Regions from separate parts of the Micromonospora sp. WMMB235 genome, predicted to be linked through region 2. Evidence: predicted binding sites of a transcription regulator. Region 2 holds the regulator's gene; the other holds the start of a gene.
The links. The regulator HspR, encoded in region 2, represses chaperone genes until heat shock. The targets are predictions, from matches to a motif close to TTGAGTNNNNNNNACTCAA.
Positions count from the first base shown of each region.

Region 1: lon (endopeptidase La) is a predicted target of HspR. The motif match lies at 2,840-2,858, and genes of this name have one in related genera.

Region 1 covers NZ_MDRX01000001.1:757,096-765,492, forward strand. The annotation lists gene BFV98_RS03060 (DUF2726 domain-containing protein) at 1-515, shown strand, start outside; gene BFV98_RS03065 (hypothetical protein) at 830-2,092, shown strand; gene BFV98_RS03070 (Lsr2 family protein) at 2,299-2,646, opposite strand; gene lon (endopeptidase La) at 2,881-5,217, shown strand; gene BFV98_RS03080 (DEAD/DEAH box helicase) at 5,321-7,078, opposite strand; gene BFV98_RS03085 (hypothetical protein) at 7,197-8,024, opposite strand; gene BFV98_RS03090 (sensor histidine kinase) at 8,157-8,397, shown strand, end outside.
Region 2 covers NZ_MDRX01000001.1:4,273,854-4,282,250, reverse strand. The annotation lists gene dnaK (molecular chaperone DnaK) at 1-329, shown strand, start outside; gene grpE (nucleotide exchange factor GrpE) at 378-1,115, shown strand; gene dnaJ (molecular chaperone DnaJ) at 1,195-2,382, shown strand; gene BFV98_RS18720 (heat shock protein transcriptional repressor HspR) at 2,407-2,847, shown strand; gene BFV98_RS18715 (hypothetical protein) at 3,013-3,219, shown strand; gene BFV98_RS18710 (hypothetical protein) at 3,450-3,878, opposite strand; gene BFV98_RS18705 (cation:proton antiporter) at 4,043-5,260, opposite strand; gene BFV98_RS18700 (cation:proton antiporter regulatory subunit) at 5,266-5,766, opposite strand; gene BFV98_RS18695 (winged helix-turn-helix domain-containing protein) at 5,848-6,066, opposite strand; gene BFV98_RS18690 (DivIVA domain-containing protein) at 6,271-6,588, shown strand; gene BFV98_RS18685 (hypothetical protein) at 6,585-6,851, shown strand; gene clpB (ATP-dependent chaperone ClpB) at 6,937-8,397, shown strand, end outside.

The DNA of each region.
Region 1 (8,397 bases), 3.5 Mb from region 2:
AGCAGGTCCGCCGGTTCGTCGAGTACGTGCTGGACGCGCGGGCCTACGCCGACGGTACCGACCCGGACGGCGGTGACACGGTCGGCTTCCGGGACATCATCGGCCGGCTGCCGGACGGCCGGCGCGGACCGGTGAACGACCTGGGCGCGCTGGCCCGGGTCGAGGCGGTCGAGGCGTACGTGGCGGGCCGGATCGCCGACCCGATCGTGCGCGGCCTGCACGTGCGCTGGACCGACGGTCCGGCGGAGGGCTGGGCCTGGGCCGAGGTGCGGCCCGGCCGTTGCCTGCTGGAGCGGGTACGGCTGACCTCGCGCGGTTTCTCCTGCGGCGTCGACCCGGGGCGGCTCGCCGAGGACCTGGCGGCTGTGGCGCTGGGGGAGCGGTTGCGTGACCTCGACGGTGCCGCGCCGTCCCTGCTGGACCGCGACGAGCTTCTCCGGCGGGTACGCGCGCTGGCCGCCCGGCGGGACTCCTTCGACGGCGGGTTCGCCTTCGATCACCTCTGCGCCGACTGAGCCGTCCGTCCTCGCCGGCGAGGACGGCGACTTTTCGATTTTTTTCCGATCTCCGGTTGAACCTTCGCCGACGGCGCTCCGTACCTCATCGGGAATGGACGCAGATCTTCCCCGCCGCGCCCGGACGGCGCGGAGACGGTGCGGAAAGGGCATCGTCGGCCATTGACGCGCGACTGAGCGTCGCAGTGATCTCACACCCCGAATTCGTCGGTCCGCCGGGATCACCAGTCAACTACCGGATCGTGAAGGAGAGCAATTCGATGCGCAGGTCCACACGGGCGCGCCGGTCATCCGGTAACGCGCGGAGCAAGCGGATGCTGGCGGTTGTCGGCACGCTCGCGGTCTTCGGCGGCATCGTCGCCGTCACCCAGATCTCGTCCGCCCAGGACCGGCGGACGACCACCCGCGCCGCCTCGGCGTCCTGCGTGCCCGCGAGCCCCGGGGCGACCGCCCCGGACGGCCAGGGCAGCACCACCCGTACCTGGCAGAACGGCCGCTGGGTCCGCAACCACTGGGGCGACGGGCAGATGTCGCCGGCCGAGTGCCAGCAGACCAACGCGGGCGGCGCGGGCGCCGGCACCCCGACCGTGGCCTGCCCGGACGTCCGGGGCCGGCTGCCGCAGGTGCCCGGTCAGGCCCGTGCCGAGGTGGACCGCACCCTGGCTCTGCTGGAGTCGCAGATCGTCGACGCGAACCGGCGGCTCGCGGCGGAGGGCCGCAAGGGCGGCGAGTTCATCAACAACGCGATCCTGCGTCCGCTCGCGGACAAGCGGACCGCGGCGCTCAACCGGATCGCCACCGCCATCGGCCGGGTCGCCCAGCGCCCGCAGGGCCTGGACCAGCTCGCCCAGTGTGCGGTGACCGACACCCCGCAGAACGGCGGCCAGAACGGCGGGAACAACAACGGCGGTCAGAACGGCGGCAACAACAACGGGGGCCAGAACGGCGGCAACAACAACGGCGGTCAGAACGGCGGGAACAACGGCGGCGGGAACAACAACGGCGGCGGCCAGAACAACGGTGGCGGCAACGGCCTGAACGTGCTCGCCAAGGACTGCTCCGGCAGCCAGCTCCAGGCGCACGACGGCTTCCAGAACGGCAACCGGTGCGTGAGCACCGCGTTCGGTGAGGTGGGCGCCGCGGCGAACAACCCGTCGCTGCTGATCACGCAGTTCCCGAACCAGGTGCGGCGCAACCAGCCGTTCACCCTCCGGGTCACCACCAAGAACCTGGTGCGGGACCGCTTCCTCGCCGCCGGCCAGGGCGGCTACTACCTGGAGAGCTCGCTGCTCAACGGCCAGGGCCTGGTGCGCGGCCACTTCCACACCGCCTGCCGCATGCTCGGCAGCACCCGGCAGCCTCCGAACCCGCAGGACGTGCCGGCCTTCTTCGTGGCCACCGAGGACGGGCGGGGCGGCAACCAGCCGGACGACGTGCTGATCCAGATTCCGGGCCTGGCGCAGTCGGGCGTGGCGCAGTGCGCGGTCTGGGCCGGTGACGGCTCGCACCGCATCCCGATGATGGAGCGGGCCAACCAGACTCCCGCCATCGACGTGGTGCGCATCCGGGTCAACTGAGCGGGCGAACGGCAGCGGCCGTCCGGGGGACTCCTCCGGGCGGCCGCTGCCGTTCCCGCGTACGGGCACGGTGGAAGGTGATCCCGGAAGAAATTTCGTGCCGGCGGTATCCGGCCGGATGAAAAGCGCTGACCGTAGAAAGCCGATCGGGCCCCCGCCGATTTCTCAGCGTGACCCCGGGATGCCCGACGGTGAACCGGTGGCGGTCAGCGGTTCTTGTACGCCTCGACCACCGACACCGGGATGCGCCCGCGCTCGGAAATCTCGAACCCGTTCTTGGCGGCCCATTCCCGGATGGCGCGGTTCTGCTCGCGGTCCATTCCCGAGGTGCTCGGCCGGGCGGTGCGGCGGGCGCCGCGGGCGACCTCGGTCGCTCCCCGGCCGATTCGCCTGCCAGCGCTGATGTACGGATCCAGCGCCTTGCGCAGGACGCCCGCGTTCTCGTCGGAGACGTCGATCGTGTACGCCACGCCGTCCAGGCTGAACTCGACGGTCCGATCGGCCTTTCCGCCGTCGAGGTCGTCGGTCAGAACGGTGATTACTTTCCTTGCCATCGCCATTACTCCCTGTGTCGGGCGGGGTGTGGCTAAGAGTTTGACCTACCGCGCGGTAATTCCGCAACAATAGCCGACTGTTTCCATTCGGCGGGTCGCGGTAAAGGGCGCCGCCATTGGGTGCGGAGCGCGGGAACGCGGCCCTTCGTAGTGGCGTGGGTCACAACCCGGAACAAGGGGCACGTTTTGTTACTTGAGCCAGACACGCTCAACCAACGTGATGGCAGGTGTTCGATGGCAACTCTTCCGGTACTCCCACTGACCGACGCCGTCCTGCTGCCCGGGATGGTCATCCCGGTGACCCTCGACCCGACCACCCAGGCCGCCGTCGACGCGGCCCGCGCCACCGGCGACAAGGAACTCCTGGCCGTACCCCGCCTCGACGGCGAGTACGGCTCCGTCGGCGTGGTCGCCACGATCGAGAAGGTGGGCCGGCTGCCCAGCGGCGAACCGGCGGCGGTCGTCCGCGGTCTCACCCGCGCCCGCATCGGCTCCGGCGTGCCCGGCCCCGGCGCCGCGCTCTGGGTCGAGGCGACCGAACTCGACGAACCCGCACCGGCGGGCCGCGCCCGCGAACTCGCCCGCGAGTACCGCGCGCTCATGACCTCGGTGCTGCAGCAGCGCGGCGCCTGGCAGGTGATCGACGCGATGGAGCGGATGACCGACCTGTCCGAGCTGGCCGACTCGGCCGGTTACGCGCCCTGGCTCAGCCTGACGCAGAAGACCGAACTGCTCGCCGCGCCGGACGTCACCGCCCGGCTGGAACTGCTCGTCGGCTGGGTGAAGGAACACCTCGCCGAGCAGGAGGTCACCGAGCAGATCAACAGCGACGTCCGCGAAGGGCTGGAGAAGTCCCAGCGCGAGTTCCTGCTCCGCCAGCAGCTCGCCGCGATCCGCAAGGAACTCGGCGAGGACGAGCCGGACGGCTCCGCCGACTACCGCTCCCGGGTGGAGTCCGCCGACCTGCCGGAGAAGGTCCGCGAGGCGGCGCTGCGCGAGGTCGGCAAGCTGGAGCGGGCCAGTGACGCCTCACCCGAGGCGGGCTGGATCCGTACCTGGCTGGACACCGTCCTGGAGATGCCGTGGAACACGCGTACCCAGGACAACATGGACCTGGCCGCGGCCCGGGCCGTGCTCGACGCCGACCACGCCGGCCTGGCCGACGTGAAGGACCGCATCCTGGAGTACCTCGCGGTGCGCAACCGGCGCGCGGAGCGCAACCTCGGCGTGGTCGGCGGACGCGGTTCCGGCGCGGTGCTGGCCCTGGCCGGTCCGCCCGGTGTCGGCAAGACCAGCCTCGGCGAGTCGGTCGCCCGGGCGCTGGGCCGCAACTTCGTCCGCGTCTCCCTCGGCGGTGTCCGGGACGAGGCGGAGATCCGCGGTCACCGGCGCACCTACGTGGGCGCGCTGCCCGGCCGGATCGTGCGGGCGCTGCGCGAGGCCGGCTCGATGAACCCGGTCGTGCTGCTCGACGAGGTCGACAAGCTGGCCGCCGGCTACTCCGGCGACCCGGCGGCGGCCCTGCTGGAGGTGCTCGACCCGGCGCAGAACCACACGTTCCGCGACCACTACCTGGAGGTCGACCTCGACCTGTCCGACGTGCTGTTCCTGGCCACCGCCAACGTGGTCGAGGCGATCCCCGGCCCGCTGCTGGACCGGATGGAGCTGGTCGCGCTGGACGGCTACACCGAGGACGAGAAGGTCGCCATCGCCCGGGACCACCTGCTGCCCCGGCAGCGGGAACGGGCCGGGCTGACCACCGACGAGGTCACAGTCGCCGACGAGGCGCTGGCGCTGATCGCTGGTGAGTACACCCGGGAGGCCGGCGTCCGGCAGCTCGAACGCGCTCTCGCCAAGATCTTGCGCAAGGTCGCGGTCGCGCTCGCCACGGACTCCGCGCCGGTGCACGTCGACGCCGGCAACCTGGCCCGCTACCTGGGCCGGCCCAAGTTCACCCCGGAGTCGGCCGAACGGACCGCAGTACCCGGCGTGGCGACCGGACTCGCGGTCACCGGCGCCGGTGGCGACGTGCTGTTCATCGAGGCCACCACGATGGAGGGTGAGCCGGGGCTGACGCTCACCGGCCAGCTCGGCGACGTGATGAAGGAGTCCGCGCACATCGCGTGGTCGTACCTGCGGTCGAACGGGCGGCGCTACGGGCTGGACCCGAACGCGCTGGCCGGGCGGCGGATCCACCTGCACGTCCCGGCGGGCGCGGTGCCCAAGGACGGCCCGAGCGCCGGCATCACCATGGTGACCGCGCTGGCCTCACTGGTGACCGGGCGGCCGGTTCGGCCCGAGTTCGGAATGACCGGCGAGGTGACGCTCTCCGGCCGGGTGCTGCCCATCGGCGGCGTGAAGCAGAAGCTGCTCGCCGCGCACCGGGCCGGCCTCACCGAGGTGATCATCCCGAAGCGCAACGAGCCGGACCTGGACGACCTGCCGGCCGAGGTGCGGGAGGCGCTGACCGTGCACACCCTGTCCGACGTGGCGGACGTGCTCGCACTGGCGCTGCGCCCGGTCGAGATCGGCACGGAGTCGCTGGACGGTCCGGCGCTCGCCGCGGCCTGACGACCGTCGCCCCGGCCACCGTACGCACGGTGGCCGGGGCGCCGTCGTGGTCCGCCCCCTGTGGTCTCCACGCCGACCGGCACGGAAGCCGGTCGCGCCGGGCTCAGCGGCGGTCGCGCCGCTCGTAGCCCCGGTCGCGGCGCTCGCCCGGCCCGTCACCGTCCCGGTCCCGGCGTACCGTCGCCTTGCGTCCCTTGATGGTGGTGCCGCGCAGCCCCGCGATGATCTCGTCGGCGACCCCCTGCGGCACCTCGACCAGCGAGAACCGGTCGGCGATCTCGATTGAGCCGATGTCCCGGCCACTGATGCGGGTCTCCCCGGTGATCGCGCCCACCAGGTCCTGCGGCCGTACCCCGGCCCGGCGGCCCAGACCGATGAAGACCTGGGTGGTGCCGCCGGTACGCGGGCGCGCCGGACCCCGGCGCTCACCCCGCCCGCCGGCCTCCGGGCGGCCCTCGCGCGGACCCCGGACCGGAACCTGCGGGATCTCCTCCTCGTCGTCCGAGCCCGGCGACGTCGCCTCGTGCGCCAGCTTCACCGCCGCCAGCGCCACCTCGACCAGGTCGAACTCGTCGGTGAGCGACTCCACGATCGCCCGGTACGGGTCGAGGTCGTCCTCCAGCAGGCTCTCCCGCAGCGCGCCCTGGGTCAGCTCCAGCCGCCGGGTACGCATGTCCGCGACAGTGGGGATCTTGTCGATGGCGATCCGCTGGCCGGTGACCCGCTCGATGGTCTTGAGCATCCGGTGCTCACGCGGCTCGGCGAGCGTGATCGCCACACCCTCCCGCCCGGCCCGGCCGACCCGCCCGATCCGGTGCACGTACGACTCCGGGGCGGACGGCACGTCGTAGTTGACCACGTGGGTGAGCTGCTCGACGTCCAGGCCACGGGCGGCCACGTCGGTGGCGACCAGCAGGTCCGCCGTACCGGCGCGCAGCCGGCCCATCACCCGGTCCCGCTGCTCCTGGCTCATCCCGCCGTGCAGCGCCTCGGCCCGGTAGCCCCGGCCGTTCATCGTCTCGGTGAGCCGGTCCACCTCCTCCCGGCTGCGGCAGAACACGATCGCCGCGGTGGGCGACTCCACGTCCAGCACCCGGCCCAGCGCGGCCGGCTTGTGCGCCCGGGCCACGATGTACGCGCTCTGCCGCACCCGGGGCGCCTCCCCGGCGACGGGCCGCTCCCGCTCGATCCGGATGCGGACCGGGTCGGTCAGGTGCTGCCGGGCCAGCCCGTCGATCCGGGCCGGCATGGTGGCCGAGAACAGCACCGTCTGCCGGCCGGCCGGAGCGTGCTCCAGGATCGCCTCGATGTCCTCGGCGAAGCCCATGTCGAGCATCTCGTCCGCCTCGTCCAGCACCACCGTGCTCAGCGCGCCCAACCGCAGCGTGCCCCGGGCGATGTGGTCCAGCGCCCGGCCGGGCGTCGCCACCACCACGTCCACCCCGTGGTCGAGCGCACGCAGCTGCCGGCCGATCGGCTGCCCGCCGTAGATCGGCAGCACCCGGGCGCCCAGGTCCTTGCCGTAGCGGTGGAACGCCTCGGAGACCTGCACGGCCAGCTCCCGCGTCGGCACCAGCACCAGCGACACCGGGTCGCCGTCGGCCCGCCCCACCGGCATCCGCTGCAACAGCGGCAGCGCGAATGCGGCGGTCTTGCCCGTACCGGTCGCCGCCTGGCCCAGCAGATCCTGCCCGGCCAGCAACGGGGGGATGGCCTCCCGCTGGATCGGCGTCGGTTCCTCGTAGCCGAGCGCGGACAGCGCGCCCAGCAACTCGGTGCGCAGCCCGAGATCGGCGAAGGCGATGCCGTCCTCGGCGTCGGCGGGAAGGGCGGGGTCGGTCGGGGTCGGTGCGGCGTTCATGCGACAAGCTTTTCATCACCGCCGCGCGGCGGTCGCGGCGACCGGGTCAAACGTTCGCCGCGCCACCTGTGTGCCGTCCCCTCCGGGTGATCCGGCGTGGCCCCGTGCCCCCGCCGGATCACCGGGACAGGACGGCCAGCAGCGTGGTGAGGCCCACTCCGACGTCGAACACCGCGCACCACAGCGCGTACCCGCGCGGTACCACCGCGCCGGTGCGGTGGTACCAGCCGTCCCAGGCCGCGTGGACGAGCCAGCCCACCCCGACGAGCACCCCGGCGACGTCGGCGGACGCGATCATCGCCACGACCGCCAGGCCGCCCCACACGGCCGCCCCGGCGAGCTGCGCCGCCAGCGCGCGCCGGTCGCCCCACTGCCGCCGCCAGGTGCCGATCAGCAGGTAGCCGGCCGGCAGGACCAGCAGCGTCCACGGCGCGAAGACGCTGGGCGCGAACCACATGTCCACCGTCATGAGCAGCCCCAGCCCGGCGGGCCACCCGCGCGCCACGGCCGCGGCGACCGGGTGCCGGCGCGGCGGCGCGGCGGGCGTGTGCCGGTGCCGCAGCGCCACCAGCAGCATCGCCGGCACCATCAGCAGGTGACCGCCGAGCAGCAGCGTGTCGTCCCCGACCCACCCGGCCCACCAGGGCGGGAGCAGCAGCAGGAACGGCACGTACATGGCCGCCGACATCTCCGCGGTGGCGGCCCGGCCGTCCCCCCGGTACCACATCCACGCGGCCATGCCCGCCGCCATGTTCGTCGCCATCACCAGCGCGCCCACGTCCGGCCGCGCCAGCACCGCCGCACCCCCCAGCAGGTTCCCGCCCACCTGCCACAGCGGCCCGAGCAGCACCATCCCGGCCACCATCGCCACCACCATCCCGGCCAGGTGCCGGGTCCGCGCCCACCCGGCCCACCGCCGGGGTACGCCCACAGTCATCTCCGTCATGCCCCGACCCTGCCGCCGCCCGGCGCACCGGAGAAGGCGCGTCAGTCATCGGGAAACCGTGCGGATCGCACGGTCCGGCCGTGACGTTTCTCGGGGGTGGGCGGGGCGCCGCACGCCCTAGGATCGGCGGGCATGACAGTCGATTCCGCCGACCACCGGCTGCGCCGGGCCCGGCGGGTCACCCTGCTGTCGCTGGCCACGAACGTGTGGACCACGGTGCTGCTGCCCGTCGTCGGCCTGGCCCGCGAGCCCGACCCGGTACGCGTCGCGCTGGGCGCCGCCGGGCTGCTCGGATTCGCGGTCGCCCAGATCGCGGTGCTGCACGCCGCGGTCACGCCGTGGCTGCCCGTACCGGCCCGTCGTCGCCGGCACG
Region 2 (8,397 bases):
AGGCGCTCCAGTGGCAGACCGAGAAGTTCCTCGCCGAGAGCGGCGACAAGCTGCCCAGCGAGAACCGTGACCAGCTCAACGAGGCGCTCGGCGAGCTGCGCAGCGCCCTCGGCGGGCAGGACATCGAGAAGATCAAGTCCGCGCACGAGAAGCTGGCGCAGGTCTCCCAGCAGGCGGGCTCGCTGCTCTACGCCCAGCAGCAGGAGGGCGAGCAGACCGCACCGGGTGCGGCCGGGCCGGGTGCCGGCGCGGGTGCGGCCGGTGGCCCGAAGGCCGGTGGCGACGACGACGTGGTCGACGCGGAGATCGTGGACGAGGACAAGAAGTGACATCCGGTCCCGGACACGATTCGCACGGCAGAGGGATGAGGTAACCGCATGACGGACAAGCCACGAGCGGCCGGCCCGGGTGCCACCGGGTCGGCGCCGGGCGCCGGCAAGGACACCGGCGACGAACCCCGGGTCGTCATCCGCGACAAGCGCAAGCTCGGCAAGGTGACCGAGCAGCCGGCGAACGACGCCTCGGCGGCCGACGCGGCCGCCGACGCGCCCGCCGAAGGGCTGGTCGAGGAGGCCGAGGTCGTGGTCGACGAGATCGGCGGCGAGGCCGAGGTCAGCGGTCCGACCGTGGTCGACTCGCCCGCCGAGCCGAACGGCGGGACCGGCCCGGACGCGCCGCTCGGCGCCGAGCTGGAGTCGCTCCGCACCGACCTGGAGGAGCGCACCCGCGACCTCCAGCGGGTGACCGCGGAGTACGCCAACTACCGCAAGCGGGTCGACCGGGACCGCAACCTGGTTCAGGAACAGGCCACCGGGGCGGTGCTCACCGCGCTGCTGCCGATCCTCGACGACCTGGACCGGGCCCGTGAGCACGGCGACCTGGTGGGACCGTTCGGCAGCGTGGCCGAGCAGCTCACCGGCGCGCTCGCGAAGTTCGGCCTGACCGCGTTCGGTGAGACGGGTGACCCGTTCGACCCGACCCGGCACGAGGCGGTGGCGCACCAGACCTCCGCCGACGTGACGGAGCCGACCTGCGTCCAGGTCATGCGCCGTGGTTACCAGCTCGGCGAGCGGCTGCTGCGGCCCGCCATGGTCGCGGTCGCGGACCCGGAGTAGTGCCGACCCGTGACGTCCCGCCCGCCCGCACCGGGCGGGCGGGACGACCGGGGTTCGACCCGTGGAAGGGGGTGGACCGGTGAGTTCCAAGGACTGGATCGAGAAGGACTACTACGCCGCGTTGGGCGTGGACAAGTCCGCCTCCTCGGACGAGATCAAGAAGGCGTACCGCAAGTTGGCCCGGGAGTCGCACCCGGACCACAACCCCGGCGACACCGGCGCCGAGGAGCGGTTCAAGACCGTCTCCGAGGCGTACGCGGTGCTCGGTGACGAGAAGAAGCGCCGTGAGTACGACGAGATGCGCTCGCTGTTCGGCTCCGGCGCCTTCCGGCGCAACGCCCGCGGCGCGGGCCAGCCGGGCGGCATGCCGTTCGACGTCTCCGACCTGTTCGGCGGCGGTGCCGGGGGTGGGGACAGCCGGTTCAGCGGCGGCGGCTTCACCGACCTGTTCAGCTCGATCTTCTCCGGCGGTGCAGGTGGCGGCGGTCCGGCACGTCCGCGCGGCCCGGCCCGCGGCCGGGACGTCGAGACCGAGGTGGCGCTCGACTTCGAAGACGCGGTACGCGGCGTCACGCTGCCGCTGACGCTGCGCGCGCCCGGCGTCTGCGACACCTGCCACGGCAACGGCGCGAAGCCCGGCACCCAGCCGGTGGCCTGCCCGGTCTGCCACGGTGCCGGCGTGACCACCCGCAACCAGGGGTCGTTCAGTTTCTCCGAGCCGTGCCGCAACTGCCAGGGTGTCGGCACGATCGTCGAGGAGAAGTGCCCGGAGTGCCACGGCACCGGCGGGGTCACCAAGACCCGCACGCTGCACGTCCGCTTCCCCGCCGGGGTGTCGGACGGGCAGCGGATCCGCCTGGCCGGCCGAGGTGAGCCCGGCGAGCGGGGCGGTCCGGCGGGCGACCTGTTCGTGCAGGTGAAGGTCCGCCCGGACGAGCTGTTCGGGCGCACCGGGGACGACCTGACCCTGAACGTCCCGATCACGTACGCCGAGGCGGTTCTCGGCACGGACCTGCGCGTGCCGACCCTGGACGGGACGGTGACCCTGCGGGTGCCACCGGGTACGCCCAGCGGGCGGGTGCTGCGCGCCCGCGGCAAGGGCGTCGTACGCAAGGACGGCCGCGCCGGTGACCTGCTGGTCACGCTCGACGTGGTGGTTCCGGCGAAGGTCTCGGACGAGGCGCGGGCGGCGCTGGAGACCTTCGCGGCGCAGACTCCGCCCGCCGCGCGGCAACATCTCGACGCGCGGGTACGTCGATTCAGTTGACGGCGGCACCGGAGGTGAGCGGGCATGTCGGAGGAGTACGTCGGCTCGGGTGACCAGGCATACGAGGCCAAGGTCTTGATGATCTCGGTGGCCGCGCGGATGGCGGGGATGCACCCCCAGACGCTGCGCCAGTACGACCGGCTGGGCCTGGTGCAGGCCGGCCGGGCGTCCGGCGGCGGTCGCCGGTACAGCGTCCGGGACGTGGTGCTGCTCCGCGAGGTGCAGCGGCTCAGCCAGGACGACGGGATCAACCTGGCCGGGGTCAAGCGGATCATCGGGTTGGAGCGGCTGCTCGAAGAGGCGCAGCAGCGGGTGGCCCGGCTGGAGGCGGAACTGGACGCCGCGTACCGGCGGATCGCCGAGCTGGAGTCGCTCGGCGGCTTCCCCCGCGGCGACCTCGTGCCCACCAACCGCACGTCCACCGCGCTCGTCGTCTGGCGTCCGCGCCGCGCTCCCGACCGCTGATTCCGTACCTGAAGGCCGGCGCGCCCCGCTCCCCCGGGGCCGCGCCGGCCTTCGTCGTTCCCCGGGCGGTTCGCGGGGAAAGCGGGGTACGGCAGAGCGGGGTCAACTAGGCTTTTCCATAGGGGCAAAAGCCCCAAAGCGGATTCCGGGCTGGCGGGGGGAGTCATGACGGAACCGGCGAAGAAGGTGGCCGAGCGCGCGGAGGAACGGCTGGAGAAGGTGGCCGAGAACGTGCGCGAGCGGTTCGACCGGGTCACCGAGGGACGCTTCAGCGACAAGGTCAAGGAAGGGCGCTTCGCCGACCAGACGGACCACGGCGTGGACCGGGCGCGGGACGACGAGCGGCGCAAGAAGCAGGGCGGGTCGACCTAGACGATCCGCCGACGTGCGGGCCGGGATCCACGGGGGATCCCGGCCCGTTCGTGTTCTGCAGGGCCGGCCGGGACGTCGGGCTGCTCCGGGCGGGCACCACCCACCCGCCCTCGCGGTCGATCATGAAGTTGGCGGCGACAAACCGGACACCAAACACCGCCAAGTTCATGATCGACCAGGCCGGTCGGGTCGACGTGGCCAGTGAGGTCGACGTGGGCGGGTCGAGGTGGTCAGAGGCGGCGGTTCTCGCGGACCAGGCCGCCCTCGCACCAGTCCCGGTAGACGAAGAGATCCGGCCGGGCGAGCAGCACCCGGCTGTTGTGCGCCCAGTTGCGCATCAGGTCGTCGCCGGACTTCTCGGCCTGCTCGACCAGCTTGCGGAACCGGCGCTTGGGGTGGGCGCGGAAGTTCGTCCGGATGCCGTCGGCGGCGTAGATGTACAGGCAGTGCAGCGTGAACCGCCGCGCCGGGCAGCCCTGATCCATGGCCAGATCGAACAGCGTCTGCACCAGATGGTCACCGGCGACCAGCAGATCCCAGTCGGGCGGCATCGAGGTCAGCGGCACCGAATCCGGCTGATAGGCCCACGCCCGAAGCTCGGCGGGCGAGGGATCGACCGGGTTGGCGAAGCCGCGGAACGTCTCTTCCTGCACGCTCACCGGCCGACCTTCCGCTTGCGCTGGCGGGGGCGCAGGCCACCCGCGGACCCTGGCTGCTGGGCCGAAACGTTAACGCGGTTGGACGGAGCAGGGGTAGACCTTCCCGGGATCAATTTGACAACGCCGGGCCGGATCTGCCCTGCGGCTGATCCGGCCCGGCCCGGTCAGTCGCCGGTGCCCAGGGGCAGCGGCGCGGGCGGCCGTGCGGCGGCGGCGCGGGTGCGCAGCCACTGCTTGAACCACGGGCTGTCCGGCAGGCGGGCGAGCAGCGGCCCGGTCACCACCGTGATCAACACGTACGCGGTGGCGAGCGCGGCGAGCTTCGGCTCCACCGGGTAGACGGCCGCGACGGCCAGCCCGGCGATGACGATGGAGAACTCGCCGCGCGGGGTCAGCGCCAGGCCGGCCCGCCAGCGTCCGGGCTCGGCGATCCCGGCCCGGCGGGCGGCCAGGTAGCCGGTGGCCACCTTCGTCGCCATGGTCACCACTGCGAGCAGCAGCGCGGGCAGCAGCACCGGCGGCATGTCCAACGGGTTGGTGACCAGCCCGAAGAACACGAAGAAGACCGCGGCGAACAGATCACGCAGCGGGGAGAGCAGCTCGGTGGCGTGGTGCGCCACCGGCCCGGACAGCGCGATGCCCACCAGGAACGCGCCGACCGCCGCCGACACCTGGAGCTTGGCCGCGACACCGGCGACCAGCAGGGTCAGGCCGAGCACCCCGAGCAGCAGCGCCTCCGGATCCTTGGCGGAGAGCGCGGCGGAGATCAGGTGGCCGTACCGGATCGCCACGGCCAGCACCACGACCACGGTGAACACCGCGACGGCGAGCGCGATGCCGCCCTTCATCAGGCCGACCCCGGCGAGCAGCGCGGTGACCAGCGGCAGGTAGAGGGCCATCGCCAGGTCCTCGATCACCAGGACGGAGAGGATCACCGGGGTCTCCCGGTTACCGACCCGGCCCAGGTCGCCGAGCACCTTCGCGATCACGCCGGACGACGACACCCAGGTCACGCCCGCGAGCACCACCGCCGCCACCCAGCCCCAGCCGAGCAGGAGCGCGAAGGCGAACCCGGGCAGCGCGTTGAACACCGCGTCGATCAGGCCGGCCGGCGCGGCGGACCGGAGGTTGCCCACCAGCTCGTTCGCGCTGTACTCCAGGCCGAGCATGACCAGCAGCAGGATCACGCCGATCTCGGCGCCGACCGCGAAGAACTCCTCGCTGGCGTTGAGCGGCAGCAGACCACCGTGCCCGAACGCCAGGCCGGCGAGCAGGTACAGGGGGATGGGCGAGACGCCGAAGCGACGGCTCAGCCGGCCGAGCAGGCCGAGCAGGAGCAGCAGCGCACCGACCTCGATGAGCAGGATTGTGGTTTCGTGCATACGCGTCAGCCGTCCGGATCGGTCTCGGCGAGGATCGCGGTCACGCCGTCGAGCCCCTGACGGGTACCGACCACGACGACCACATCGCCGGCTTCGAACCGGAAGGTGGGATCGGGCGAGACGTTCACGGCGCCCTGACGCAGCACGGCCACGATCGACGCGCTGGTCCGGGTGCGTGCCTTGGTGTCCGCGAGCCGCCTGCCGACGTACTTCGACCCCGCCGGCATGGCGATCTGCTCGGTCAGCAGCCCGGCGGCCTGCTCGCGCAGCCCGGAGAGCTGACCCAGCATCAGCGACGCGCCGAGGATGTCGGCGAGCGCCTCCGCCTCGTCGTCGGTCAGGGGTATGTCATGTTGGCAGGAGTCGGGATCGTCCGGGTCGTATAGGACCAGGTCGCGGCGGCCATTGCGGTGGGAGACCACGCCGAGCCGGCGGCCGGACTCCGTCATCAGATCATGACGTACGCCGATCCCGGGCAGGGCGGTCTGTTCGACACGTACTCGCACGCCGGTGAGGCTACCGCTGCCACGCACGCACCGCGTCCGGGGCCGAACTACAGACTGCACAATGCGGCTCGGGCGGCTCGTCTAGGTCCGTTCGGCCACGAACACGCCGACACCTTCGAGCGTCTCGGTGAGGCCGGTCGCGCGCAGGATCATCATCGCCTTGCCGACGACCGTGTCGGAGACGCCGTATTCCTTGCACAGTTGGGCGCGGCTCGGCAGCTTGGTGCCGGGTGGCCACTCTCCCGAATCGATCTTGCTCTTCAGTTCGTCTGCGAGCACTTGGTACTGCTGCTTGGGCATACACACTCCCCGGATGGCATGCCCATTCGACCATGCACCCACCTCCAACCTCAAGCAATTGTGGGTCGATCGTTGACCTACGACTGGTACCGATTGTAGGTTGCTGGCGAACGCTCCCGGATGGCACCTGGAGCTTCCAGGGTCGGGGCGGGCATCCCCCGTGGCTCGTCCCGACCCCCGTCCTCGGCGAGAAGGGACAGTGTCGTGCGCAATATCCTGCGAATACGTCCGAAGCGGCGGAACGCGCGCCCGCCCGACTCCGCGCCGGGCGGCCCCTACCGCTCCGCGTCGTACCTTCCGCTCCGGCCCTGGCAGGTGCGGGGCCACAGTTTCAGGACGTGCCGGCGAGGGCTGGACCCCGCCGAGGTCGCCGCGTTCCTCGACCGCGTCGCCGGGGACCTCGCCGCCGCGTACGCCGAAGTCGCACGTAGCCGGGACGAGACGGCGCGGATCAAGGGCGCGTTGCGCGAGTGGCAGTCCCGTCAGGCTCCCTCGATGCGCGACCTGGCCGGGCGGCCGTGACCGGGCGGTACGTGATCCATCTGCCGGTGCGCGCGGCGGACCTGGCCCGGGCGAAGATGCTCGGTCGCACGGCCGGCCGGTCGTTGGCGTTCCTCGCGGTGGTGGAGCTGGGCGGGATCACCGTGTCGACGGAGGACGACCAGTCCGTACGCCATTGGGTGTTCTGCGACCGCAAGCTGGACGGCGGCCGGCGTTGCGTGCTGCGCGCCGACCACGAGACTCCCTGCCTCGCGCGTCTCCCCGGCCGGACCGGAGGACGGTGACTCAGGTCACAGGGGTAGAGTTGAGCGGAATAGACTCAACTCTGGTTGTGTCATGTCCAGTGGACACGCCGATCCGGGGGAGCCCATGAACACGGAACGTCTCACCACCAAGAGCCGCGAAGCCATCACCGGTGCCGTCGCGCTGGCGAACCAGCGCGGTCACGCCACCGTGGAGCCCTGGCACCTGCTGCTGTCACTGCTGGACACCGAAGGCTCGACCGCCGCGGGCCTGCTGCGCGCCGTCGGGGCCGACCCCGCCGAGCTGCGCCGCGTCGCCCAGCGCTCGGTCGACGCGCTGCCCGCCGCACGCGGGTCGAGCATCGCCGAGCCGACCCTCGCCCGCGAGTTCGTCAACGCCATCGGCGCCGCCGAGCAGATCGCGCGGCCGCTGGGCGACGAGTACACCTCCACCGAGCACCTGCTGGCCGGGCTGGCCCGGGTCGGCGGCGCGGTCTCGGTAGCGCTGAAGAACTCCGGCGCCACCGAGGAGAACCTGGTCGCCGCGTTCCCGACCGTCCGGGGCGGCGACCGCCGGGTGACCACCGCCGACCCGGAGCAGACCTACCAGGCCCTGGCCAAGTACGGCGTGGACCTCACCGCCAGCGCCCGCGACGGCAAGATCGACCCGGTGATCGGCCGGGACTCGGAGATCCGCCGGGTGATCCAGGTGCTGTCCCGGCGTACCAAGAACAACCCGGTGCTGATCGGCGAGCCGGGCGTCGGCAAGACCGCGATCGTGGAGGGCCTGGCCCAGCGGATCGTGGCCGGCGACGTGCCGGAGTCGCTGCGGGACAAGAAGCTCGTCTCGCTCGACCTCGGCGCGATGGTCGCCGGCGCGTCCTACCGCGGTCAGTTCGAGGAGCGGCTGAAGTCCGTGCTGGAGGAGATCAAGAACTCCGACGGCCAGGTCATCACGTTCCTGGACGAGCTGCACACCGTGGTCGGCGCCGGCAAGGGCGAGGGCTCGATGGACGCCGGCAACATGCTCAAGCCGATGCTGGCGCGCGGCGAGCTGCGGATGGTCGGCGCGACCACGCTCGACGAGTACCGCGAGCACATCGAGAAGGACCCGGCCCTGGAGCGCCGCTTCCAGCCGGTGCTGGTCGGCGAGCCGACCATCGAGGACACCATCGGCATCCTGCGCGGGCTCAAGGAGCGCTACGAGGTGCACCACGGCGTACGGATCACCGACGCCGCACTCGTGGCCGCCGCCTCGCTCTCCGACCGGTACATCACCGACCGGTTCCTGCCGGACAAGGCGATCGACCTGGTGGACGAGTCAGCGTCCCGGCTGCGCATGGAGATCGACTCGCGCCCGGTCGAGGTGGACGAGATCGAGCGGGCGGTACGCCGCCTGGAGATCGAGGAGATGGCGCTCGCAAAGGAGCCGGACGCCGCGTCCGCCGAGCGTCTGGAGCGGCTGCGCAAGGAGCTGGCCGACAAGCGCGAGCAGCTCACCGCGCTCTCCGAGCGCTGGCAGACCGAGAAGAGCCACATCACCAAGCTCTCCACCGCCAAGGAGGAACTGGAGCGCCTCGGTGGCGAG